Regions from separate parts of the Mesorhizobium sp. RCAM 05099 genome, predicted to be linked through region 3. Evidence: predicted binding sites of a transcription regulator. Region 3 holds the regulator's gene; each other region holds the start of a gene.
The links. The regulator PhoB, encoded in region 3, activates phosphate uptake and scavenging genes when phosphate is short. The targets are predictions, from matches to a motif close to TGTCATNNANCTGTCAT.

Region 1: a site for PhoB is predicted at 1,605-1,621, ahead of AC56QQ_RS01055 (DUF47 family protein). Genes of this name have one in related genera too.
Region 2: a site for PhoB is predicted at 3,274-3,290, ahead of olsB (l-ornithine N(alpha)-acyltransferase). Genes of this name have one in related genera too.

The regions. Positions count from the first base shown of each region.
Region 1 covers NZ_CM185035.1:224,019-229,075, reverse strand. Annotated here, with positions in the region: gene AC56QQ_RS01055 (DUF47 family protein) at 1-1,491, opposite strand, end outside; gene AC56QQ_RS01050 (transporter) at 1,988-2,587, opposite strand; gene dapE (succinyl-diaminopimelate desuccinylase) at 2,593-3,786, opposite strand; gene AC56QQ_RS01040 (2-dehydropantoate 2-reductase) at 3,916-4,959, shown strand; gene AC56QQ_RS01035 (hypothetical protein) at 4,925-5,057, opposite strand, start outside.
Region 2 covers NZ_CM185035.1:1,554,808-1,559,864, forward strand. Annotated here, with positions in the region: gene AC56QQ_RS07655 (fatty acid desaturase) at 1-314, opposite strand, end outside; gene AC56QQ_RS07660 (hypothetical protein) at 447-644, opposite strand; gene grpE (nucleotide exchange factor GrpE) at 885-1,520, shown strand; gene AC56QQ_RS07670 (trimeric intracellular cation channel family protein) at 1,616-2,248, shown strand; gene olsB (l-ornithine N(alpha)-acyltransferase) at 2,335-3,210, opposite strand; gene AC56QQ_RS07680 (response regulator) at 3,396-5,057, opposite strand, start outside.
Region 3 covers NZ_CM185035.1:1,198,384-1,203,440, forward strand. Annotated here, with positions in the region: gene phoU (phosphate signaling complex protein PhoU) at 1-551, shown strand, start outside; gene phoB (phosphate regulon transcriptional regulator PhoB) at 571-1,260, shown strand; gene AC56QQ_RS05900 (agmatinase) at 1,274-2,185, opposite strand; gene AC56QQ_RS05905 (ROK family protein) at 2,365-3,609, opposite strand; gene xylF (D-xylose ABC transporter substrate-binding protein) at 3,959-4,999, shown strand.

The DNA of each region.
Region 1 (5,057 bases), 970 kb from region 3:
GCGCGCGTTGCCCGCGGCCTGGTCGCGCAGGCGCATCACCAGATGATCGGCCTTGCGTTCCCAGATCTTGGCGCGCTCCGATAGCTTTCGAGCGGCCTTGACGTCTGTTTCGTGGCCATACGCCAGCGCATCGCGTATGCCTTCGGCCAAGGCGTGGCAGAAGGCGGCGTGCTCGCCGAGAAGCGCGAACTCGTCCCGGTGACGGCGGACATGGCGCGACAGCAGCAGCCGGATCTGGTCGGCGATCAGGGCGGCGGTCTGATTCACCTGCATGGCATGGGAGGAAAGCACGAGCGCCTCGGTCAGGAAATCCTGCGCCTCGGCCGCGCCCAGCACGCTGTCCAACCGGTCGCCGATCCGGAAATGGTCCGGCGACAGCGCTTCCATCGCGTCGAAGACCAGTTGATCGGCCCCGGCCATGAGCCAGCCCATATGGCCTGCCTCGCGATGGGCTGCCTCGGTCAGCACCGCGATGGAAAGCGGCTTGGCGACAAGCCGGTTCAGCCGCTTGCGTGCCCGGTTCCAGTCGATCAGGAAGACGATGCGCGCGCCCAGACCCTCAAGGGCCGCGTCGGCCGCCGCGAGATCGGCGCAATCGAAGCGCGCCGTGCCGACGACGTAATCGGCGCCCGAGTTCAGACCGGCGCTGCGCCGCGCGCCGACGTCCGACCATTGCGCTCCAATCTCCGACAGAAGGCCCTGGAAGAAGGCAAAGCGACGCTCGTGCAGGTCCGAATAGGTGAGCGTGATCGAAGAACCCTCGATCTGGATCACCAGCACATGCACGTCGTTGGTGCCGATGTCGTTCTGGATGAGCAACCGCGCCCCGTCGCGCGTCGCCGCCGTGTCGAGACCGGGATGGTCGAATTTGAGCCTGCGCGTGCGGTTCAGCCCACGCATGAAGGCAGCGACGCGGGGGCGGTCGTCGGCATCGAGCTGCCAGACATGGGCACCGTCGACCGTATCGTCCGACATGTCGACCGCCAGCCGGTTCAGGCTCTTGTGCAGATCCATCACCAGAATGTGGAACGTATCGCTCTCGCCCCGCTTTCCGCCCGTCAGCGCGTGCATTTGGGCGTCGTCGAGCACGCCCGCATTCAACTGGTCCAGCCAGTCGCACCAATGATCGACCCGCGCGATTTGCGCCTTGTGGTCGGCATCCGCGCTGCCTTCCAGCGGCCGGGCCATCAGGCGGATGTCCTCCCCGAGCAGCTTGCCAAGTCGCGCCAGGTCGGCAAGATGCAACATCCCGCCCTCCAGCCAGGCTGTCGCCTGCATCTCCATGAGCCACGGCGCGTTGATATGGGCGGCCGCATAGTCGCGACGCAGGTTGGATAGCGGAGCCGCGCCATCCGCGGCATGGGCAGCCGCGGCCTGAAGCGCGGTCAGTGCGAATTTCAGCCGGTCATTGGCCGCAAGCGCGCCGGTGATCCGGGCCGGCAGTAGCAGCTTCGATTGGCCGAGCGCGGCGACAACATCCACCTTTTCCATCTATCAGCCATCCATCCTGCCAGAATGATACATTGTTAGATTCACTGCCTCGTTGTCCGCGTTCCAAAGTTTATCGAAATCAGAAGCCGGCTTACTAAAGGAGATCGAAGCACTATCATAATCTTGTCATGATAAATATACTCTGGAGTCCGCACTTCATCGTTGATCTGGCGCAAAGCATTCGTTGGAAGACTTTCCAGGAGTGATCGATCGCAAAACGGAAGCTGCCAAGATGAGCATCGTGCCCGGCAATGCCCTTCATCCCGCAGGGGTGGGCAAATGTCTCAAATCACGGCCCTTCTCAGCCCTTTCGGCTGAGGCAAGTCGGGATTGCGGCTCTGTCCGAATGGCGCCGACGAGATTTGGTGGGCATGCGAATGCCAGGCCGGGCTCACCCGGACGGGTCGATATCCGCGATCCCGGCACTCGACGCGCGTTGCCTCGGCTGGATCGCGCAGGAATGTTATGAACACCCTGATATGGCGGTGGCCCAGGCCTAGATGTCAGCCGGCACGGTGATGCCGAGCAGCATCTGCAGCCCGAACAGCACCATCAGCGAGGCGATGAACATGCCAACGAAAACGGCGGTGCCGACCGCGGCACCCTTGCCGATGGAGGCATTGGTCATGCGCCAGGTCAGCACCATCGACAGCGCGAACAACAGCAGCGACACAAGGCTCGAGATCTGGCTCGCGGACGTCAGGAAAAGCCTGATCAGCGCCGAGGGCAGCATCAGCCAGGCGGTGATGGCCGAAGCCCAGTTGCTGGCAACGACATAGTGGACGAAGCGGCTGCCTATGCCGGCACGCCGCGCGACCAGGGCAAGAGCGATCAGCGGCAGCACCCAGGAGCTGATATCGACCGTAGCTAGGCGGACGAGCATGCCGAAGCGTCCCGCGAACGCATTGGGATCGCCGATCTCGTTGGCAATGCCGACCCAGCCGACGATCAGCGCCGGTGCGGCAACGACGATGGCGAAAAAGGAGTTCCAGAAACCGTCGGCCGACAGGTCGAGCAGACGCAATCCGTCGACCTTGCCGAGCATAAGCCGCCAGGCGCCGGTCAGCGAAGCTTGGGTCTCGTCCGCCGAAAGCATGCTGCTCAGCCCTGTCCGAACCAGTCGTCGATGAAGCGCTGGTAGATTTGCGTCAGCGTTTCGAGATCGGCAATGGCGACACGCTCGTCGACCATGTGCATGGTCTTGCCGACCAGGCCGAACTCGACCACCGGGCAGTAATCCTTGATGAAGCGCGCGTCCGAGGTGCCGCCCGAGGTGGACAGCGCCGGCTTCCTGCCGACCACCGCCTTGACCGAACCACTCAGCGTTTCGATCAGCCTGTCGTCGCGGGTCAGAAAGACATGGCTCGGCCGATCGCGCCAGACAAGGTCGTAGTCGACCGGCGTCTTCTTGCCCGGCCGGTATTTCTTGCGCTTCGCCGCCTGGTCGAGGCGGTTGTGAATTTCAGCCTGGATCGTCTCGGCCGTCCAGGTGTCGTTGAAGCGGATGTTGAAGGTGGCGGTCGCTTTTGCCGGAATGACATTGGTGGCCGGGTTGCCGACATCGATGGACGTCACTTCCAGGTTGGTCGGCTGGAAATCCTTTGTTCCCTTGTCGAAGACGGGATGCAGTAAGGCGTCGACAAGGCCCATCAGCCCGCGCACCGGATTGTCGGCAAGCTGCGGATAGGCGGCATGGCCCTGGCGGCCATTGACGGTGATGGCGCCCGACATGGAGCCGCGCCGGCCGATCTTGATCATGTCGCCAAGCGCATCCGGGTTGGTTGGCTCGCCGACGATCGAGGCATCCCACTTCTCGCCCTTGGAAGCCGCCCACTCGAGCAGCTTGACCGTGCCGTTGATGGCAGGGCCCTCCTCGTCGCCGGTGATCAGCAGCGAGACCGAACCTTTCGGACCACCCTTTGTCTCGACATGGCGCGCCACGGCGGCGATGAAACAGGCAATGCCGCCCTTCATGTCCACCGCGCCGCGGCCATAGATCTCGCCATTGGCGATCTCGGCGGCGAAAGGCGGATGCGTCCAGGCGGCTTCGTCGCCGACCGGCACCACGTCGGTATGGCCGGCGAACATCAGATGCGGGCCGTTGCCGGAACGCCGCGCAAAGAGGTTCTCGATATCGGGCGTGCCGTCCTCGGAGAACACCGGCCGGTCGACCAGGAAGCCGAGCGGCTTCAGCATCGTTTCCAGCGCGGTCAGCGCGCCGCCCTCAGCGGGCGTCACCGAAGCACAACGGATAAGGGTGGCGAGGTTTTCGGCGGGATCGGTCGGCAGCGTCATGGCAAAAGCGATAGTCGAAAGCGGAAGGCCTGTCACGGCCAGACATAGAGGCCAGGTTAATGGCCGACGATACCGCCGACATTATGGTTTTCATGTCGTATAATTGTGGGCTCCGGGGGGAGCGACAGGATGACAGACGGGGACAAAACAATCGTCATTGCCGGCGTCGGCAGCATTGGCTGCTATGCCGGCGGCTGCTTGGCGCTCGCTGGACGCCGGGTGATTCTGCTCGCCCGGCCGCGTGTCGAGGCGGCATTGCGGCAAGGCGGATTGCGGGTCAGCGACCTCGATGGCCACGACCGTTCCCTCAAGGCGGAAGCACTTATCGTCACCACCGATCCCGCCGTTGCCTTGCCGAAGGCGGATGTGATCCTGGTCACGGTCAAGAGCGGTGCGACCACGGATATGGCCGCCCTCATCAAGGCCCATGCCCGTCCTGATGCTGTCGTGGTCAGCCTGCAGAATGGGGTCGACAATGCCGACAGGCTGCGTGCCGGGCTTGACGGGCGAAGGGTGCTGGCCGGCATGGTGCCATTCAATGTCGTGCAGTCGCCGGACGGCGAGTTGCCGCTGCGCGTGCATCGCGCCAGCGACGGCAAGGTGATGATCGAGGACGGCGACGCCGGCCTGATCGGCCTCCTCGGCGTCGAAGGGCTTGCGGTCGAAGCCCATGGCGACATGCAGGCCGTGCTGTGGGGCAAGCTGCTGATGAATTTGAACAACGCGCTGGTCGCGTTGTCGGGCCTGCCGTTGGCGAGGGAACTCGCCGACCGTCGCTGGCGCCTGATCCTGGCGGGTCAGATCGACGAGGCGCTGCAGGCGATGAACGCGTCGGGCATCGCGCCGGCGCGGATCGCCGGCCTGCGGCCAGCACTGCTGCCGAAGGTGCTCCGGCTGCCGGACTGGCTGTTCAGGCTGCTGGCGCGACGCATGCTCGCCATCGCCCCCGAGGCGCGCTCGTCGATGTGGGACGATCTGCAACGCGGGCGGCCGACGGAGATCGACGACCTGCAGGGCGCGATCCTGCGGCTGGCTGAAAAGGCGGGCACATCGGCGCCTCTGACAAAACGGGTCGCGGCGCTGGTGCGCACCGCCGAACAGGAAAAACGAGGACCACCCGGCCTGGCGCCGGAACAGGTCAACGCGCGGCCAGACGGCCGTCGATCAGGGTGATCTTCTGCCAGATCTTGCGCGACAGGTTGGACGCCAGGTTCTCGATGTCGTTGACGCCGTCAATGACCACATCGTCATTGACCGATTGCGCGAACAAC
Region 2 (5,057 bases), 360 kb from region 3:
AGCGTGAGGACGCCGAGCGCGCGGCCGATCCAGTCGTCGGCATAGCGATTGGCGAAGAAAGAGCCATGGCCGCAATCATGCTGGATCATGAAGATCCGCACCAGGAACCCGGCCGCGGGAAGGATGAGGATCAGCCCCCACCAATGGCCATAGGCATAGGCGGCCGAGGAGAGGCCCCAGAGCAGGGCGAAAGGAATGAGAGTGATGGCGAGTTCGAGGGCGCTGCGACGCCTGTCTGGCTTCTTGTAGCGCGCCAAAATCTTCAGCCACGCACGTTTGCTGCTGGCCGCCGTCTCAGGGGAAATCATGTTCATCAGGGAATATAGACGCCGGAGGGTGGCGCCGCAAGGCGATGTTCACGTGAAATTACTGCGCGTAATTGTCGCGCGACAGCCATGTGAGGCCGGCCTTCTGGTGCTGGAACGTTGAAATGCCGGAGGTTCTGGCTACCGGCGCCCGCCGCTGGCGGTGCTGCTTTCCACGCCGTCCAGGCGGTCAAGCAATTTCCTGAAGCGGTCGGGAATATCGGCTTCGGCACGGAAGGCCGGCAAGGTTCGCAGAAAGCGCGTCGTCGACTCGGCGCCGAATTGGCGTTTGACTTCGGCAGCCAATCTTTCTGTCTTTTCGCCCTTGTTGCGGGTCATCTGTCAAAATCCTGTGTCGGCTTCGAAACTCCTCCAGCAAGGGAATGGTTCCGCGATCACTCCTTTGTGGCAAGCAAAGCTGGCGGTTAAGGTAAAGTTTGAATTAAAATTGAAATGTCTTGCCGTTCCTCGCTCGACGGTGCCGACAGCCTCGACTCTTGCTTACCCCTTGATTTTTGGCCGCCAAACCTCGATATCGGGCACAAAATCCACACCATTCCAGATTGACGGGAAACGGCGATGAGCGACCAGGCAAAAGACGAACGCGCGCCCGACGAAGCCGAGGCGACCGAGGCCAATGCCGAGCGCACGGAAGGCAGCATCGACGGCGATTATGAAGCGCTTGTGCGGCTGCTGAAGGAAAATGAAGAGCTGAAGGACCGCGCGCTGCGCGTGGCGGCCGAGATGGAAAACCTGCGCCGCCGCACCGCGCGCGACGTGCACGACGCGCGCACCTATGCGGTCGCCAATTTCGCTCGCGACATGCTGTCGGTCTCGGACAATCTGCGCCGCGCGCTGGATGCGATTCCAGCCGAGGCCAAGGCATCCGGCGACGCCGGCTTCAAGGCGCTGATCGAAGGCGTAGACCTCACCGAGCGCGCCATGCTGTCGGCGCTGGAACGGCACGGGGTCAAGAAGCTCACGCCGGAAGGCGAGAGGTTCGATCCCAATTTCCACCAGGCGATGTTCGAAGTGCCCAATCCGGATGTCCCGGCCAATACCGTGGTCCAGGTCGTGCAGCCGGGTTATTCTATCGGCGAGCGGGTGTTGCGCCCGGCCATGGTCGGCGTCGCCAAGGGCGGTCCGAAGCTTGCAGCCGGCGAAGCGCAGGTCGAGCCGGGTCCGGTGAATGACGAGGCCGAGAAGGACGCGTGAACGGACAAGGGAATAGCGAGTAGCGAATAGGGAAATACGCAATAGCAGCTTCGTGCTATTCGCTATTTTCCACTTACTCTTTCATTGTTCGCTGCATGAACCCCATTGCGCTTCTCGACTATGCTGGTGTCGCCGTCTTTGCTGCGACCGGGGCGCTTGCCGCTTCGCGCAAGCAGCTCGACATTATCGGTTTCCTGTTCCTGGCCAGCGTCACCGGCATCGGCGGCGGCACCTTCCGCGATCTCATCCTCAATGTGCCTGTCTTCTGGGTGGGAAACCGCGACTATGTGCTGATCTGCGCGGTGGTGGCGGTGGTGGTGTTCTTCACGGCACATCGCGTCGAATCCCGTTACAAGCTGCTTTTGTGGCTCGACGCCATCGGCCTTGCCGCCTTTTCAGTGATGGGCGCGGCCAAGGGACTTGCCATCACCGGCTCGCCGGCGGTGTCTGTGATCACCGGCATGCTGACCGCCACATTTGGCGGCATCCTGCGCGATCTCCTGGCGGGGGAGCCTTCGGTGCTGCTGAGGCCGGAAATCTATGTGACGGCGGCTCTCGTCGGGGCAGCCGTCTTTACCATAGGCGATGTCGCCGGACTGCCGCAGATTGTTTCAGGACTGGCCGGCTTCGCCGCGGCGTTTGCCGTGCGCGGCGGCGCACTCCGTTTCGGCTGGGCGTTTCCGTCCTACAAGAGCCGGCCCGGCCGGCGGCCGGAAGATATTCCGTGAAGGTGAAGTGAGTGGCCAATAGGGAGTAGCGAACAGGGGGATGGCAGTCCGCAGGATTGCGGCGTGGCTTTCGCTGTTCGCTAACGTCAGGCAGCGAAGCGCTGGGCTTCCCCACCATAGTAGTTGACGTAGCGGGCGCCGATTTCCTTGACCGGCATCACCACGAACACGTCGACCGTCGAGAACTCGCGGTCGATGACGCAGCCGTCGCCGATGCGCGCACCGACGCGCAGATAGCCCTTGACCAATGGCGGCATTGCCGCGATCGCCGCCTTGGCGTTGACCGCCTCGATCGGCATCAAATCCATCGAGCAGTAGCGCCCAGAGACCGCGCGCACGTCCCAGGCCGAGTTCGTCCGGCAGTGATGGGCGAGGTAGGTGAACGCCTCGGCATGCGCCGCCGGCACCGTGCCGTGGAAAGAAGCGCAGCCGGTCATCACACCGATTTCGTAATGGTTGATGTAGGCCCAGATGCCTTGCCACAGCGCCTCAATGGTGCGCTTCGAGCGGTATTCGGGCAAGACGCAGGACCGGCCGAGCTCGAGGAAACGCTGGCCGGGGTGACGGGCGATGAGCTGGGTCAGCTCGAATTCGCCCTCGGAATAGAACCCGCCGGCCGCGGCCGCGATCTCTTGCCGCAGCAGGCGATAGGTGCCGACGATGCGGCGATGCTCCGGGCCCGAAAGCGAAGTATCGAAGACAAGCAGATGGTCGCAGAGCGGATCGAACCGGTCGGCGTCGCGGCGGTCATGCGCCTGGAAAAGCTCCTTCCTGGCGCCGAGCTCGTCGTAGAACACGCGGTAGCGCACTTCCTGCGCGGCCGCGATCTCGGCCTCGTTGCGGGCGAGCCGCACTTCGAGATTGCCGATACGGCCGAGTGCCGCGCCCTTTATGACGGAATCGACGTTACGGCCGGCAAGCAATGCGCTGCTGGCGTTCGGCCGAGTGTCACATTCCGGCATAACTGTATGCACGAGTGATTCTCCTTCGAGCCATCCCTCTTGGCACGGGGATACGGTGTAGGTGCAACAGGATTGTGACAGTACCGTGATACGAGGTCGCGGGCAATACTTCGTCGGCTGGCGAAGACGGTCAACCGGCTACGCTTCGCGAGGATACGGGTCGACGCGGAGGAAGGAAAAGAGGCTCAGGCGGCGACCTGTCCCTCGACGGCGGCGACCAGCGCATCGGGGTCGAGCGGCTTGGTGACGAAGCCGCTGGCGCCATGGGCGAGGACCGCATGGCGCGTCTTTTCCTGGCTGTCGGCCGACAACACCATGATCGGCACAGGCGGCGCGGAGGTCTCCTCCTCATGGCGGCGGATGGCGGCAATCGCGTCCAGCCCGTCCATGACCGGCATGTGCAGATCCATCAGCACGACGTCGAAGCGGTGCTTGCGTCCGGCGCCGGTGACAGCCTCCACGGCGGCCTTGCCGTTGCCGACAACCTTGACGCGATGCCCGGCCTTGAGCAGCGTGGCGCGGGCCAGCATGGCGTTGATGTCATTGTCCTCGGCGATCAGCACCGACAGGCCCTGCTGGCGGTGGCCGACGGCACGAAACGCCGGCGCGCGGTGCGTTTCCGGCTGCGGCTGGGCGAGGGCGGCGGCATTGCTGCTCAACAGCACCCGCAGAAGTGTCCCGCCGCGCACTGGCCTGGCAAGAAAGGTTGCGTAGCCGCTGGCGCGGAACTCGCCAAGCATGCCGCGGTCGGTCGGCGCGATCAGCGTGATGGCCTCGCAGTCGGCGAAGCCGCTCTGGCGCAGGCGCTTGAGCAGCCTTCCATCGCTCTCCTCCATCGCGGCATCGACCAGAAGCACGTCGCAGCCGGCGGCGAAGGGCGCGGCCTGTGCCGCGGTGGTGGCGACATCGACCGCGCCGCCATTGGCACGGATGGTGCGGGCGATGGCATCGGCCTCGACGGCGTTTTTCGACAGGATCACCGCGCGCCTGCCCGACAGCGCGTTCTGCCGGCTCTGCGGTGCCTCGGTGGCAGATATCGCCGGTATTTCGAAGACGAATTCGGATCCCTGGCCAAGCCGGCTGGATACCGAGATCGCACCGCCCATGGCGATCACCAGGCGTTTGGAGATGGCAAGACCGAGTCCGGCTCCGCCATGCGCACGCGTCGACGTGCCGTCGGCCTGCTCGAACTCCTCGAAAATGCGCTCCATGTCCTCGTCGCGCAGACCCGGACCAGTGTCGGCGATGGTGAAGCAGATGCGATCGGTGGTCTGGGTGCGCGCGCGCGCGATGCTCACCAATACGCCGCCGCTGTCGGTGAACTTGATGGCGTTGCCGATGAGGTTGAGCAGCACCTGCCTGACCTTGCCCGGATCGGCGGTGATCAATTGCGGCACATCGGGTTCGACATGGCAGCCGAGGCCGATATTCTTGGCGAAGGCTCGCGCGGCCAGCAACTCGATGATGTTGTCGGCGATCTCACGCACCGACATCGGCTGCGGCTCCGGATCGAAGCGTCCCGCCTCGATCTTGGAGTAGTCGAGCAGATCCTCGATCAGGGCGAGCAAGGCGCTGGCCGAGGTCGAGACGGCGCCGACATAGGTCTGCTGCTCCGGCGACAGGCTGGTGTCGGCCAGCAACCTTGCCATGCCCATGATGCCGTTCATCGGCGTGCGGATTTCATGGCTGACGGTGGCGAGGAAGCGCGATTTGGCCTGGCTGGCGTATTCGGCCCGTTCACGAGCGGTGATCAGCGAGGATTCGGCACGTTTGCGGGCGGTGATGTCGCGGGCGATGGCGCGATGCGAAACGGCGCCGCTGTCCTTGTCGCGCACCGACAGTTCGAT
Region 3 (5,057 bases):
ACGCGATCATGGACGCGCGCCAGCGCGAACTCGACGACCGCGCCATCACATTGATCGCCAAGCGTCAGCCGATGGCCGACGATCTGCGCCATGTCGTCGGTTCGATCCGCATGGCCGGCGACCTCGAACGCATCGGCGATCTTGCCAAGAACATAGCCAAACGCGTCGGCACCGTTGGCCTCAGCGTCACGCCTCGCGACCTTTCGCACTCGATCGATGCGATGGCGCAACTGGTGCTGATCCAGGTGCAGGGCGTGATCGAGGAATATGCTGCCGCCGACGCGGCGGCGCTGGCCAAGCTCAGGAACGACGACGAACGCATCGACGTCAAGTACACGTCCGTGTTCCGCGAACTCCTGACCTACATGATGGAGGATCCGCGCAACATCACCGCGTGCACGCATCTGTTGTTCTGCGCCAAGAACCTCGAACGCATCGGCGATCACGTGACCAACATCGCCGAGAATGCGTATTATGTTTTGACCGGCACACAGCTGCCCGCCAATCGCCCGAAGCAGGACGAGACGGCAATGTCCGCGCCGGCGGCATGACGACAGGGGTGAGCAGCCGATGATCGCGCCACGCATCATGGTGGTGGAGGATGAGGAGCCGCTGGGTGTGCTGCTCCGCTACAATCTGGAGTCCGAGGGCTATCAGGTCGAGGTGGTGACGCGCGGCGACGAGGCCGAGATCCGGCTGCAGGAGAACGTTCCCGACCTTCTGGTGCTGGACTGGATGGTGCCGGCGGTTTCCGGCATCGAACTCTGCCGGCGGCTGAGAATGCGCCCCGAGACCGAGCGGCTGCCGATCATCATGCTGACCGCGCGTGGCGAGGAGAGCGACCGCGTGCGCGGCCTTTCCACAGGCGCCGACGATTATCTGGTCAAGCCGTTCTCGACACCGGAGTTCATGGCCAGGGTCAAGGCGCTGCTGCGCCGCGCCAAGCCGGAAGTGCTGTCCAGCGTGCTCAAGGTTGGCGACATCGTGCTCGATCGTGAGTCGCACCGGGTCTATCGCAAGAAGAGCGAGATCCGGCTCGGACCGACCGAATTCCGCCTGCTGGAATTCATGATGCGCCACCCTGGCCGCGTTTTCTCGCGCAGCCAGCTGCTCGACAATGTCTGGGGCGAGACGATCTATATCGATGAGCGCACGGTGGACGTGCATGTCGGCCGGTTGCGCAAGGCGGTCAACAATGGCCGCATGCCCGATGTCATCCGCACGATCCGCGGGGCGGGTTACGCGATCAGGGAAGACTAGGGACAGTCCGGGCTCAAACCTGCCGGACGACGGTGCCGATCACATTGACGAGAAGGCGCGCCGCGGTCAGGGCCGACAGGCCGTCAATGTCGGCGGGAGGATAGAGCTCGACAAGGTCGAATCCTGCGATCCTGGCCCGCCTGCCGAGGCCCGCGATCAGATCGATCACCTGGGTGTAGGCGAGGCCGCCGGGCGAACGCGCCGCCACGCCCGGCATGATGCCGGGATCGAGGCCGTCGCAGTCGAGGGTTACGACGACCCGCGCCCCTTCCGGAATATGCCGGAGAGCGGCTTCGACGCCCTGGGCGTGAACCTCGCGGGCCGTTACAAGGCGGCTACCATAGCGCCGTGCCGCTTCGATTTCGGTGAGGCGCGCGCTGCCAACGCCACGGATGCCGACCTGCACGATGCCGGCGACATGCGGCATCTCGCTCGCGCGGCGCATCGGGTTCGAATAGCCGTAGCGCTCGCCATGCACCTCGTCGCGCCAGTCGATATGGGCGTCGATCTGCAGGATCCAGACCGGCCCGTGATCCGCAAAGCCGGCGAGGAAGGGGATGGGCACGGAATCGTCGCCGCCGAGCAGGATCGGTACGGCCGGCAATGCCAGAACCTGACGCGTTTTCGCCTCGATCCGCGCCCTGTTGCCGGTATTGTCATGCATGGTGGTCGGGATGTCGCCGGTGTCGATGCAGCAGACCGGCTTGCCGTCGAACAGCGGGCCGCCGAGATCGAAATCCCAGTGCTCGACGAGTGTGGCATCGCCCTGACTCGCAACGCGGATGGCGTCGGCGGCCAAGGCATAGCCGCGGCTGTCCTCGCCGGGATAGGTGCTGCCGTGGCCGGCTCCGAAGATCACCGCGCGCGGGATACGGCCATCGGCAAGCCGATCGGGAAAGCCGAGAAAGGGAGGCGAGGCGGTCATTTCTTGGTGGTCCTGATGATGGTTTAGCTGAAATTTCAGTGTTGAGGGTGCGGGATGATGAGCATTGGCTGGGCGCGTCGAATTAGACAGCATCCTAACAGTTGGCGCGCCTAACTGACATCATACCCATCGTGAGGCCCGGTTCAGGTCGACCGGTCGTTCAGAATATGCGCTGATCCTCAGGCAACGTTCTTTCCGGCGCCCGTTCGTGCTTGCGCGCCCGGTGCGAAAATCTCCTGGTCGACGAAGGTCAGCGCGCGCATGGCGCAGCCTTCGCGGATCAGCGGCAGTTCGTTCGGCTCGGTGTCGAAGGAAATCGATTCCGAATGCTGGCCGCCGGCGGTCTGGGCTATGGCCTCGCGCAATGCCGGCTCGATCAGGTCGAAGGCCGCGGCGCTGACACCGACCATGGCGACGGGTGCCGGATCGATCAGCGCGAACAGGCTGCCGAGGCCGTAGCCGAGCGCTTCGCCGGCCTTGCGATAGGCTTCACGCTCGGGCCCCGCGCTGTCGCGGGCCGCGGCTGCCAGAGCGCGCATGTCTGCGTCGCTGACATCGGCAACCGGCTCGGTGTCCTCGCCCAGCTGCCTTGCGTTGCGCCAGATGGCGTAGTTGCCGGCATAGGCCTCGACGCAGCCGCGTCGCCCACAACGGCAGAGCGCGCCCCTCGGCTGGTGGATCATGTGACCGAACTCGCCGCCCGAGGAATGGGTGCCGGTGAACAACTGACCCTTCAGCACCAGTCCCATGCCGATGCCGTGCGAGAGCAGGATGGCGATGAAATCATCACGGTAGCGCTGCGGATCGCGCCAGCGCAACGCCACCGCCATCATGTTGCAGTCGTTCTCCATGGTGGCGGGGATGCCGAACTCGTCCTCGAGGATGTCGGCGAAGGCGATGTCGGTGTGCGGCGTGATCGGCGACCACAGCATGGCGCGAGCACGGGTGTCGGTAATGCCTTGGATGGCCAGCGCGATGCGGGCGACGCTGCGGACATCAAGATCGGGGTCTTCGAGACGGCGTCGCACGATGGCGACGCATTCACCGATAAGCGCGTCGCGCGACATCGTCAGCGTCTCCAGCCGGCGCTGTTCCTCTGATATCACCTGGCCGGCATAGTCGATGACGGCGACGGACAGGAAGTTCAGAGACAGCACCACGGTCATCACCGCCGCGGCTTCCGGATTGAGGCTGAGGCCGACCTGCGGCCGGCCGCGTTTCAGCGAAGCGGGCTCGCTCGGCTTGCTCTCGGCCAGGATGCCTTCGCCGATCAGGTCGGAGGAAATCGCCGATATGGTCGAGTGGGAGAGGCCCGTGGTCGCGGCGATCTCGGTGCGTGACGGCTGTCCGGCGCGGCGCACGGCCGCAATCACCATTGCCCGGTTGCGCCGGCGCAAATCGTCGTGGCGGATTCCGACCGACATGCTTTCTCACATCCTCCCGGTCGCCGCGGCCTTTCGTGCCCTCCGAAGGCGTCGGCGAAGCCTGAAGCGCGTCGCGCCCCAGGTCGTCATTCCCGCGCCTGTCGTTGTCCCGAAACCGCTGCCCACCCTTGGGCGACATGCGCCAGCCAAATACTGGCAGAAGCGAATTATCCTGTCATTATTTATTCCGAGGCTCGAAAAAAATTCAGAGAGACATCAAAATCCATCAGAATCGATGTTGACAGCGTTCCGGTGTTGGATCAGTATTTTTTCGAGGCTCGAAAAAAGAGCCTGTGTGCCGGCCTTCGGGTCAGTTTGGTCGCGCCATACGCGGCGCAGGGAGGATAACATGAAGAGATTCACAGCCGCCATCCTGGCGGGTGTCGCCATGTCGCTGACGCTCGCGTCGGTCGCGCAGGCGAAGGACAAGGTCATCGGCGTTTCGTGGTCCAACTTCCAGGAAGAGCGCTGGAAGACAGACGAGGCCGCCATGAAGGCGGCGATCGCGGCCGCCGGCGACAAGTATATCTCCGCCGACGCGCAGTCCAATCCCGGCAAGCAGCTTACCGATGTCGAAAGCCTGATCTCGCAGGGCGCCAACTCGCTGATCATCCTGGCGCAGGATGCCTCGGCCATCGGCCCGGCGGTGCAGAAGGCACTGGACGAAGGCATTCCGGTCGTCGGCTATGACCGTCTGATCGAGAACAAGGATGTCTTCTACCTGACCTTCGACAACAAGGAAGTTGGCCGCATGCAGGCCCGCGAAGTGTTCAAGGTCAAGCCGGAAGGCAACTATGTCTTCATCAAGGGCTCCGGTGCCGATCCGAATGCCGACTTCCTGTTCTCGGGCTCGATGGAAGTGCTCAAGGAAGCCATCGACAGCGGCAAGATCAAGAATGTCGGCGAGGCCTATACGGACGGCTGGCTGCCCGCCAACGCCCAGAAGAACATGGAACAGTTCCTCACCGCCAACGACAACAAGGTCGATGCCGTGGTCGCGGCCAATGACGGCACCGCCGGCGGCGTCGTCGCGGCGCTGACGGCGCAGGGTCTGGCCGGCACCGTGCCGGTGTCGGGTCAGGACGGCGACCACGCCGCGCTGAACCGTATCGCGCTCGGCACCCAGACCGTGTCGGTCTGGAAGGACGCGCGCGAGCTCGGCAAGAACGCCGCCGAGATCGCATCGCAGCTGGCCGACGGCAAGAAGATGACCGACATCGCCGGCGTGAAGGATTTCACGACGCCGGGCGGCAACACCGTCAAGTCGCTGTTCCTGACCCCGGTTGCCATCACCAAGGACAATCTCAACGTTGTCATCGACGCCGGCTGGATCAAGAAGGATGAGGTCTGCGCGGGCGTTGCCGCCGGCACCGTCGCTGCCTGCAATTAAGCCGGGCCTGTTCCTGCTCGATATCAACGCCGCGGCCCAAAGCCGCGGCGTTTTCTCA